Regions from separate parts of the Streptomyces sp. NPDC023723 genome, predicted to be linked through region 2. Evidence: riboswitches for the same ligand, from Rfam matches in the RefSeq annotation. Region 2 holds a riboswitch; the other holds the start of a gene.

The links. Region 2 has a riboswitch for cyclic di-AMP ahead of AB0G32_RS02345 (transglycosylase family protein). Riboswitches for the same ligand answer to the same signal wherever they lie in the genome.
Positions count from the first base shown of each region.
Region 1: another riboswitch for cyclic di-AMP. It lies ahead of AB0G32_RS16325 (M23 family metallopeptidase); the one in region 2 lies ahead of AB0G32_RS02345 (transglycosylase family protein).

Region 1 covers NZ_JBFAAP010000012.1:90,688-96,141, reverse strand. Annotated here, with positions in the region: gene AB0G32_RS16340 (GNAT family N-acetyltransferase) at 1-402, opposite strand, end outside; gene AB0G32_RS16335 (HPr family phosphocarrier protein) at 583-864, shown strand; gene AB0G32_RS16330 (GntR family transcriptional regulator) at 1,057-1,752, opposite strand; gene AB0G32_RS16325 (M23 family metallopeptidase) at 1,939-2,703, opposite strand; cyclic di-AMP (ydaO/yuaA leader) riboswitch at 2,716-2,876, opposite strand; gene AB0G32_RS16320 (pitrilysin family protein) at 3,079-4,467, opposite strand; gene AB0G32_RS16315 (pitrilysin family protein) at 4,464-5,454, opposite strand, start outside.
Region 2 covers NZ_JBFAAP010000001.1:487,818-493,271, reverse strand. Annotated here, with positions in the region: gene AB0G32_RS02355 (septum formation initiator family protein) at 1-201, opposite strand, end outside; gene eno (phosphopyruvate hydratase) at 313-1,602, opposite strand; gene AB0G32_RS02345 (transglycosylase family protein) at 1,852-2,577, opposite strand; cyclic di-AMP (ydaO/yuaA leader) riboswitch at 2,581-2,757, opposite strand; gene AB0G32_RS02340 (transglycosylase family protein) at 2,933-4,003, opposite strand; partial or broken gene AB0G32_RS02335 (cytochrome P450) at 4,147-5,426, opposite strand; gene AB0G32_RS02330 (nucleoside triphosphate pyrophosphohydrolase) at 5,452-5,454, opposite strand, start outside.

The DNA of each region.
Region 1 (5,454 bases), on a different contig from region 2:
GTGCTCCAGGAGCGCGGAGGCGACTCCGCGTCCCTGATGGGCGTCCTGGACCAGGAAGGCGACCTCGGCCTCGTCGGCCGGGGCATGCGCGGGCGCGCCGTCGGCGCCGATCCGGTCGAAGCGGACGGTGGCGATGAACTCGCCGCCCACCGTGGCCGCGAGCCCCACCCGGTCCACGAAGTCGTGGTGGGTGAAGCGGTGCACGTCCTTGGCGGACAGCCGGGGGTAGGGCGCGAAGAAGCGGTAGTACTTCGACTCGTCGGAGACCTGCTCGTAGAAGCTGACCAGGCGCTCGGCGTCGGCGGCGGTGATGGGACGCACCCGGGCGGTGCCGCCGTCGCGCAGCACCACGTCCGCCTCCCAGTGGGCGGGGTACTCCTGCCGGTCCGGCGCGGTCTCCATGGGGCCCAGCGTACGGCGCGGGTACGACAACGGCTCGGGGCCGACTGGGGCAGTCTGGGGGGACACCGTATGGAACACTGGTCACCGGTCACTGGTCTAGACAACCTTGCTCCGACCTTGAGCCGATCTTGGTCCAGACCTTGATCCAGACAACCCTGATCACCTGAAGGGCAGCAACACATGGCTGAGCGCCGCGTCAACGTCGGCTGGGCCGAGGGTCTCCACGCCCGCCCCGCCTCCATCTTCGTCCGGGCCGCCACGGCCACCGGTGTGCCGGTGACGATCGCCAAGGCCGACGGCACCCCCGTCAACGCGGCCTCCATGCTGGCCGTGCTGGGGCTGGGCGCGCAGGGCGGCGAGGAGGTCGTCCTGGCCTCGGACGCCGAGGGCGCGGACGCCGCGCTGGAGCGGCTGGCGAAGCTGGTCGCCGAGGGGCTCGAGGAGCTTCCGGAGACCGTCTGAGCCACCGCGCGCAGCACGGTCAAGCCGTGCCAACCCTTCGGGGACGGCACGGCTTCCGCATTTCCGCACCCGGACGCCGGTAATTCACCGGACCGCTGGCGAAAACATCCGCCGGGTCACGGCAAATAGGCAGCGGAAATAGACCTCGCCGAGGTCTCGCCGAATAGCTCCTCTTTGTATACGGCGGCCGTGTTAATGACGCAGGCTCGGCATGTTTACGGCACGTTGCGAGTTCCTCACACGCTCCGCGCGGTCGGCGGCCGGGGCGAAGCGCAGCCGGTGCGCGGCCGTGGACCGCTCGGTGTGCAGCGCGGTGAGCGACCGGGCCCGCTCGCCGTCGCCCCGGGCCACCGCGTCGACGATCGCGCCGTGCTCCGCCCAGGTGTCCGCCGGGCTGGCCGGCGCCTCCACCGCGTACATCCAGGCGATCCGGTGCCGCAGCTGGGTCAGCGTCGTGGTCAGGGACGCGCTGCCGGCCGCCTGGGCGAGCGTCTCGTGGAACCAGCCGCCCAGCGAGCGCAGGTCGTCGCTGTTGCCCCGCCTGGCCCGCTCCTGGCCCAGCCGCACCAGGCCGCGCAGCACCTTCAGATGGGCCTCGCTGCGCCGCTGGGCGGCCCGGGCGGCGCCGAGCGGTTCCAGCAGCAGCCGCATCTCCAGCAGGTCGGCGGCCTCCTGCTCGGTCGGTTCGGCCACGCACGCGCCCGCGTGCCGCCGGGTCACCACGAAGCCCTCGGCCTCCAGGGTCCGCAGGGCCTCGCGCACCGGGACGCGGGAGACGCCGTAGCGGCGGGCGAGCAGTTCCTCGGTGAGCCGGCTGCCGCGCTCGTAGACACCGGCGACGATGTCGTCCCGGATCGCCGTGCATACCGAGTGCGCCGGAATACGCATGACCGACCTCCGCTTTAATCCCCGTGAAACGTCGACGATTGACGCGTGTTCAGTGACTCTATTGCAATGCGCCGCACTTTCCGATGGGGGGTCGGTTTCGGTGGCTGTTCTTGGGCTGTTTTTGGTCACCTTTAACGCCGAAAGCCCCGGCTCGGGGAGCCGGGGCTTTCGAAGGGGCGTGCGGGGTCAGACGGTGACACCGTGGGAGCGCAGGTAGGCCACGGGGTCGATGTCCGAGCCGTACTCCGGGCCGGTGCGGGCCTCGAAGTGCAGGTGCGGCCCGGTGGCGTTGCCGGTCGCGCCGGAGCGGGCGATCTGCTCGCCGGGGTCGACCGTCTGGCCGACCGAGACCCCGATGGACGACAGGTGGCCGTACTGCGTGTACGTACCGTCGTGCATCTTGATCACGACCTGGTTGCCGTACGCGCCGCCCCAGCCGGCCTCGACGACGGTACCGGCGCCGACCGCGTGGACGGCGGTGCCGGACGCGGCGTGGAAGTCGATGCCGGTGTGGGTGCCGGAGGACCACAGGCCGCTGCTGGCCCGGTAGGCGGTGGAGACGTAGGAGCCGCTGACGGGCGCCACGTAGGTGGTCAGGCGCTTGCGCTCGGCCGCGCGGGCGGCGCGCTCCTTGGCCTCGCGGGCCTGCTCGGCGGCCTCGGCGGCCCGCTGCCGGGCGTCCGCCTCGGCCTTCTCCCGGGCGGCGGCGTCCTCGGCGGCCTGCCGCTGGGCGTCCGCCTGGGCGCCGACCTCCTGGGCCACGGAGTCGCCGAGGGTGATGACCGGGGTGAGGCCGGTGTCCTCGGGGGACGGCTCGGCGGCCAGCGCGGGGGCCGCGAGGGTGCCCAGGACGCCGGTGGTGGTGAGGGTCGCGACACCCGCCGCGCGGACGGTGCTGCGGTGGATCCGGCCGGGACGACGGTGCTTCCCGGTGGCGCGCGTGAACGCCATGTAGAGGCTGGTCCTTTCCTTCCCTCTCGCCTACCGGGTTAGCTGACGGGTTCGGAGCAGGAAGGTCTCCTACGGACCCCCTCGCCTCCGCGCGGGTGTCCGATTCACCCCAGGGACGATGGGTCCCCGGCTCCCCTGGCTCGCGCCGTACGGGGACTCGGCGATGACTGTCCGGTGCCGCGGGTGCGGCGCACTGCCTGACGAACAGCCGGGGAGACGCTAAGCGGGCGTCCGTTCAAGACTCAAACGCAACGGGGTTTTTGTTGCTCATCCCACAGGGCAGACAGGCAACCTCCGGATGAATTCGCCCCATTCGGACATAGGGCGGCTCCGGTGACAGAACAGTCACCGGAGCCGCCCCGCGCGCGCGTGCCGCTACTCGGCGCCGACGACCGTGACTTCGCCGATGCCGAGCGCCTCGACCGGCGCCTTGATCTGCGCCGCGTCGCCCACCAGGACGGTCACCAGGCGGTCCACCGGGAAGGCGTTGACCACCGCCGCGGTGGCCTCCACCGTGCCGGTCGCGGCGAGCCGCTGGTACAGCGTCGCCTGGTAGTCGTCGGGCAGGTACTGCTCGACCTGGTCGGCCAGGGTGCCCGCGACGGCCGCCGCCGTCTCGTACTTCAGCGGCGCGACGCCCACCAGGTTCTGCACGGCGACGTCCCGCTCGGCGTCGGTGAGGCCGTCCTCGGCGAGCGTGCGCAGCACCTTCCACAGGTCGTCGAGGGCCGGCCCGGTGTTCGGGGTGTCGACGGAGCCGCTGATGGCGAGCATCGCGGCACCGGTGCCGTCGGGCGCGGACCGCAGCACCTGACCGAAGGACCGGACGCCGTAGGTGTAGCCCTTCTCCTCGCGCAGGACCCGGTCCAGGCGGGAGGTGAGGGTGCCGCCCAGGCAGTACGTGCCGAGCACCTGCGCGGCCCAGACGCTGTCGTGCCGGTCCGGGCCGGTGCGGCCGATCAGCAGCTGCGTCTGCACCGAGCCGGGGCGGTCCACGATGACGACCCGGCCGGTGTCGTCGGCGGTCACCGGGGGCACCGGGCGCGGCTCGGCGGCCGAGCCGGTCCACGAGCCGAGGGTGTCGGCGAGCAGCGCGTCGAGGTCGACACCGGTGAGGTCGCCGACCACCACGGCGGTGGCGGTGGCGGGGCGTACGTGCTTCTCGTAGAAGGCGCGGACGGCCGCCGAGTCGATGCCGGCGACCGTCTCCTCGGTGCCCTGGCGCGGGCGGGACATCCGGGAGTCCGCCGGGAACAGCTCCTTGGAGAGCTCCTTGGCGGCCCGGCGCGCGGGGTTGGCCAGCTCGTGCGGGATCTCGTCGAGCCGGTTGCGCACCAGGCGCTCGATCTCGCTGTCGGCGAACGCGGGCGCCCTGAGCGCGTCGGCGACCAGACCGAGTGCCTTGGCGAGGCGGGAGACCGGCACTTCGAGGCTGAGGCGGACGCCGGGGTGGTCGGCGTGCGCGTCCAGGGTGGCCCCGCAGCGCTCCAGTTCGGCGGCGAACTCCTCGGCGGTGTGCTTGTCGGTGCCCTCGGAGAAGGCCCGCGCCATGATGGTGGCGACCCCGTCCAGGCCGGCCGGTTCGGCGTCCAGCGGCGCCCGCAGGAACACCTCGACGGCCACCACCTGCTGGCCGGGGCGGTCGCAGCGCAGCAGCGTCAGACCGTTGCCGAGGGTGCCGCGCCCGGGGGCCGGGAAGGCCCAGGGCCTGGGCTCGCCGGCCTGCGGCCGCGGGTGGAATTCCATGGTGGCCAGCTCGGTCACTTGGCCGCCTCCTCGTTCTCGTCGGTGGCGTCGTCGGCGTCGGCCGCCGGGGCGGTGGGCTCGTAGACGAGCACCGCGCGGTTGTCGGGGCGCAGGCGGGCCTTGGCGACCTCCTGGACCTCCTCCCGCGTCACCTCCAGGACGCGCTGTACGGCGGTCAGGGCGAGCTGCGGGTCGCCGAACAGGACGGCGTAGCGGCACAGTTCGTCGGCGCGTCCGGCGACCGTGCCGAGCCGGTCCAGCCACTCGCGCTCCAGCTGGGCCTGGGCCCGCTCCATCTCCTCGGCGGTGGGGCCCTGCTCGGCGAACCGGGCCAGCTCCTCGTCGATGGCGGCCTCGATGACCGGCACCTCGACGTCACCGGAGGTCTTCACGTCCAGCCAGCCGAGCGAGGGGGCGCCGGCCAGCCGCAGCAGGCCGAAGCCGGCCGCCACAGCGGTGCGGTCGCGGCGCACCAGGCGGTTGTAGAGGCGGGAGGACTCGCCGCCGCCGAGGACGGTGAGCGCCAGGTCGGCGGCGTCGCACGCGCGCGTGCCGTCGTGCGGCAGGCGGTAGGCGGCCATCAGGGCGCGGGCCGGGACCTCCTCCTCGACGACCTCGCGCACCTGCTCGCCCATCACCTCGGGCAGCGCGCCGTCCCGGGGGGCGGGCTTGCCGTCGTGCGAGGCGATGGAGCCGAAGTACCGCTCCACCCAGGCGAGGGTCTGCTCGGGGTCGATGTCGCCGACCACGGACAGCACCGCGTTGTTGGGCGCGTAGTACGTACGGAAGAACGCGCGGGCGTCCTCCAGGGTGGCCGCGTCCAGGTCGGCCATGGAGCCGATCGGGGTGTGGTGGTAGGGGTGGCCCGCCGGGTAGGCGAGGGCGGTCAGCTTCTCGAACGCGGTGCCGTAGGGCACGTTGTCGTAGCGCTGGCGGCGTTCGTTCTTGACGACGTCGCGCTGGTTCTCCATCGACTCGTCGTCGAGGGCGGCGAGCAGCGAGCCC
Region 2 (5,454 bases):
GGCGACGTACTGCCGTATCGGGTAGGCGAGCACCACGACCAGGGAGCAGATCACCATCACCAGCAGCGCCGCCCGGCCGGTCAGCCGGGAGCGGCGGGCCTGCCGCTTGGTCTGCGAGCGGTAGACCCGGGCCGCCGTCTGCTCCCCCAGCGCCCGGATGCGGGTCGTGGTGGAGAAACGGTCCCGGTCCTTCACGGCCATCGCTCTTCCGCCTCCCGTGCACGCGCGTACGTCCCCGCACACGGTACGGGACCGGGTACGGGGACGTACGTACGACGCTGCGCTTAAGAGGCTGCTCAGCCCTTGCGGTCCCTACTGGTTCGCAGAGCGAAACCGGGGGAACGCGCTGCGGCCGGCGTACACCGCGGCGTCGTCGAGGATCTCCTCGATACGCAGCAGCTGGTTGTACTTGGCGACGCGCTCGGAGCGGGCCGGGGCGCCGGTCTTGATCTGGCCGCAGTTGGTGGCGACGGCGAGGTCGGCGATGGTGACGTCCTCGGTCTCGCCGGAGCGGTGCGACATCATGCACTTGAAGCCGTTGCGCTGGGCCAGCTCGACGGCGTCCAGCGTCTCGGTCAGCGAGCCGATCTGGTTGACCTTGACCAGCAGCGCGTTGGCCGCGCCCTCCTCGATGCCGCGGGCCAGGCGCTCCGGGTTGGTGACGAACAGGTCGTCGCCGACCAGCTGGACCTGGTCGCCGAGGCGCTCGGTGATGGTCTTCCAGCCGTCCCAGTCGTCCTCGAACAGCGGGTCCTCGATGGAGACCAGCGGGTACGCCTCGACCAGCTCGGCGTAGTAGTCCGTCATCTCGGCGGCGGTGCGCTCCTTGCCCTCGAAGGAGTAGACGCCGTCCTTGTAGAACTCGGAGGCGGCCACGTCCAGGGCGAGGGCGATCTGCTCGCCGGGGGTGTAACCGGCTTCCTTGATCGCCTCGAGGATGAGGTCGAGGGCGGCGCGGTTGGAGTCCAGGTTCGGGGCGAAGCCGCCCTCGTCGCCGAGACCGGTGGACAGGCCCTTGTTCTTCAGGACCTTCTTCAGCGTGTGGTAGACCTCGGCGCCCCAGCGCAGCGCCTCGGAGAAGGACTCCGCGCCGATCGGGGCGATCATGAACTCCTGGATGTCCACGTTGGAGTCGGCGTGCGAGCCGCCGTTCAGGATGTTCATCATCGGAACGGGCAGCAGGTGCGCGTTCGGGCCGCCCAGGTAGCGGAACAGCGGCAGGTCGGACGCCTCGGAGGCGGCGTGCGCGACGGCCAGGGAGACGCCGAGGATGGCGTTGGCGCCGAGCGAGCCCTTGTTGTCGGTGGCGTCCAGGTCGAACATGGCCTGGTCGATCAGCCGCTGCTCGGTGGCGTCGTAGCCGACCAGCTCCGGGCCGATCTGCTCGATGACGGCGAGGACGGCCTTCTCGACACCCTTGCCGAGGTAGCGGTTGGCGTCGCCGTCCCGCAGCTCGATGGCCTCGAAGGCACCGGTGGAGGCGCCGGACGGAACGGCGGCACGACCCGTGCTGCCGTCGTCGAGGCCGACCTCGACCTCGACCGTGGGGTTGCCTCGGGAGTCCAGGATTTCCCGGGCTACGACGACGTCGATGGACGGCACGAGCATCTCCTTCTTCAATGTGACGCTTCGGTGTGACGCATCTGTGTGACGCGGGTGCGCGGCACGCAGCGGCTCTGCGGGTCCGAGCCTAACCGGCTCCGGGCGATCGGCCAGCCGGTCACCCACCCGTTGTACGGAACCGAGAGTAAATTGTTTCCGAACGGAACAAAAGACTGCCGCGAACCGGACATGGCCCCGCCCCGGTGCGTACGGGGGAACACGCACCGGGGCGGGGAGTCGGGACGAGCCTCAGCTGAGGTGCAGCTGCTGGCCCGGGTAGATCAGGTCGGCGTCGTCGACGATGTCGCCGTTCAGCTTGAACAGCTTCGCCCAGCCGCCGTCGACGTCGTGCGCCCCGGCGATCGAGCTGAGGGTGTCGCCCTTGACCACCTTGTACTCGCCGTCGCCCTTCTCGACCTTCTTGCCGGTCGGGGTGGTGACGGTCTTGTCGGACTGCTGCGTGGTCTCGGCCGCCGGACGCTCCTGGGAGCGGGAGGCCGGCTGCTCCTGGGTCTCACGGGTCTCGGTGGAGCTGCTGGAGCCGCTGGAGCTGCTGCTGGACCCGCTGCTCTGGCTCTCGTCGGAGGAGCCGGTGTAGCCGCCGGCGCCCGACAGGCCGGTGCCGCAGCTCGGCCAGGCGCCCTTGCCCTGAGCCGCGAGGACCTTCTCGGCGACCTGGATCTGCTGGTCCTTGCTGGCCTGGTCGGCGCTGGAGGCGTACTGCGTGCCGCCGTAGGCCGACCAGGTGGAGGAGGAGAACTGGAGGCCGCCGTAGTAGCCGTTGCCGGTGTTGATGGACCAGTTGCCGCCGGACTCGCACTGGGCGACGGTGTCCCACTCGGACTCGGAGGCGGCGGAGGCGCTGCCCGCCCCCATCAGCGGGACGGCGACGGCGGCACCGGCCACGCCGGCTATGGCGATGGCGCGAGTGGCCTTGGACGGACGACGGTGCTTGCCCTTGCTGGAAAACAGCATGGTTGATCCCCTCACCGACGCCTGCGAGGTGAGCTGTCGGGTTCGGGCCGGTTCGGTTGCCCGGCCGTGTCACTTGCGTATTACGCGCGGACACGGCTTCACCCCTAGCCGCTCCGGCTCAACTGCCCGGTGCGGCACCTACCTTGGGTCCCCCGCTCCTGCCTTCGGCGCTTGCGCGACGACTGTTCCCGGGCTGCCGCTGGCAGGATTCGGCGTTGCGGCGGCCGGGGCCCGCGATGGCGAGCGGTCCTGACCGTAGACAGGACCCGGGCGGATTTACAAAGACGATCAGGGCTTCTGAGACCTATCTCTCACGGCGTTTAATACGGACATTCAGCCCGAACCGTGACGCGAACTACCGCTGCTTTTCGACCGGTTCGACCCCAACCGCAAGCTTCTGACCGGGCAGGATGTGATCGGGATCGGCGCCGACAGTGTCCTTGTTCTCGGCATAGAGGGAGGACCATCCCCCGGCGAGGTCAAGGGAGTCGGCGATGGCCCAGAGGTTGTCGCCGGCGCGCACGGTGTACGTCCCGTCGCCCGCGTCCCGCGCCGTCTCGTCGTCGCGCGAGGCGTGCCGCCCGGAGGCCGACTCCGAACGTCCGCTCGCCGTCTCGTCGTCCGCGCTGCCGCCCCGGTGCCGGCCGGCGCCGGTGTCGGTGAGGCTCGAAGTGCCGGGGCTGGGTTCGAGGTTGTCGGCGCTGTCACCGATGCCCGCGGTGTCGCTCTTGGTGGTGGGCGCGTCGCTCGCCTCGCCGGTGGGGGAGGCGGATTCGGACGATGTGCCGGACTTGGACGATTCGTCGCCACTGTCCGTGGAGTCGGCGGAGTCGCTGGAGTCCGTGGAGTCGGTGGCCGACGGGGACGCCGAGGAGCCGGAGCCGGAACCGGAGTCGGAGCCGGAACCGGTCGAAGAGTCAGCCGAGGAGCCGGTCGAGTCGGACGCGTCGGACGAGGCGGAGGAATCAGACGAACCAGATGAACCAGATGAACTGGATGAATCACCCGAGTCCGTGTCCGACGTCGCGGACTCGGAGGAATCGTCCGAAGCGCTGCCGTCCAGGCCCGCCAGCAGCCCGCAGGTCGGCCAGGCGGCGATGCCCTGGGCCGCCAGAAGCTTCTCGGCCACCCGGATCTGCTGGGAGCGGCTGGCCTGGTCGGCGCTGGTGGCGTAGGCGAGGCCGCCGTACGCCTCCCAGTCCTCCTGGGACATCTGCAAACCGCCGTAGTAGCCGTTGCCGCCGTTCTGGCTCCACGCGCCGCCGGTCTCGCACTCGGCGACACGGTCCCAGGTCGTACCGTCGGCCGCGTGCGCGCCGGTGGCTCCGAGGAGCGGGATCGCGATGGCGGAGCCGGTGACTCCGGCAGCGACGACCAGGGCCGGGGCCTGGCGGGGGCGACGGTGTCGGCCGTTCCCGGAGAGCATGCGGAGACCTTTCACAAGACAGCAGGGCCCGCACGGCGATTGGTGCTCGGTGCCGCGCTGATCCGTGAACGTATAGGCATACGATCACTCATCACAAGTTCATGCCGTGTAGATCACATGGAGATCACAGAGCTGAGCGCGTGTCACCTTTGCGTCTGCGACGAGCTGTTCCCGGCGCCCGGGGTGAACGCCACCGGCAGGATGCGCAGACCGCGCATGATGAGTCCGCCGCGCCAGCGCAGTTCGGCCGGGTCGGCGGCCAGACGCAGGTCGGGCAGCCGGGTCAGGAGCGTGGCGAGCGCGGTCTGGCCCTCCAGGCGGGCCAGCGGGGCGCCCAGGCAGTAGTGGATGCCGTGGCCGTAGCCGAGGTGCTGGCTGTCCCGGCGGGCGAGGTCGAGGGTGTCCGGGTCGGTGAAGCGGGCCGGGTCCCGGTCGGCGGCGGCGAGCACGACGAGCACCGGGTCGCCGACGGCGATGTCCTGGCCCGCGAGAGTCAGCGGCCGGGTGGCGAACCGCCAGGTGGCCAGTTCCACCGGGCCGTCGTAGCGCAGGAGTTCCTCGACGCCGGTCGCCAGCAGGCCGCGTTCCCCGGCGGCGAGGGAGTCCTGGAGGCGGCGGCGCTGTTCGGGGTGGGTGAGCAGGGCGTACGTGCCGTTGCCGATGAGGTTGACGGTGGTCTCGAAGCCGGCGAAGAGGAGGATGAAGGCCATCGCGGCGGCCTCGTTCTCGGTGAGGTGCTCGCCGTGGTCGGAGGCGCGGATCAGGCCCGAGATCAGGTCGTCGCCCGGGTCGGCGCGCTTGCGGTGGATGAGGTCGGCGAGGTAGCCGCGCATCTTCTTCACCGACCGCGCGACCCCGCCCCGGGGCCCGCCGCCGTGCCGGATCATCATGCCCGCCCAGTCCCGGAAGTCGTCCTGGTCCTCGCGGGGGACGCCGAGCAGGTCGCAGATGGCGTAGATGGGGAGCGGGAAGGCGAACTCGTGGATGAGGTCGGCGCTGCCGGTGTGCGCGAACCGGTCGATGAGCCGGTCGGTGAGTTCCTGAACGCGCGGTGCGAACTCGGCGACGCGGCGCGGGGTGAACGCCTTGGAGACCAGTCGCCGCAGCCGGGTGTGGTCCGGCGGGTCGATGTTGAGCAGATGGGTCATCAGCTCGGCCTTGCGCTCGCCCGGGATGCCGGTCTTGCCCTTGGCGTGGCGCCTTCGGCGTGGTGCGCCGGGTTCTTGGACAGCCGGGGGTCGGCGAGCGCCTGCTTGGCGTCGGCGTACCGGGTGACCAGCCAGGCTTCCACCCCGCTGGGCAGCTTGGTGCGGTGCACGGGGGCGTGCTCGCGCAGCCAGGCGTAGGCGGGGTAGGGGTCGCTCGCGAACTCCCAGGTGAACAGTTCGGGGGCGGTGCTGGCGGGATGGGTACGGTCGGTCACGTCCCGACCGTATCCGCCGCCGCGCTCA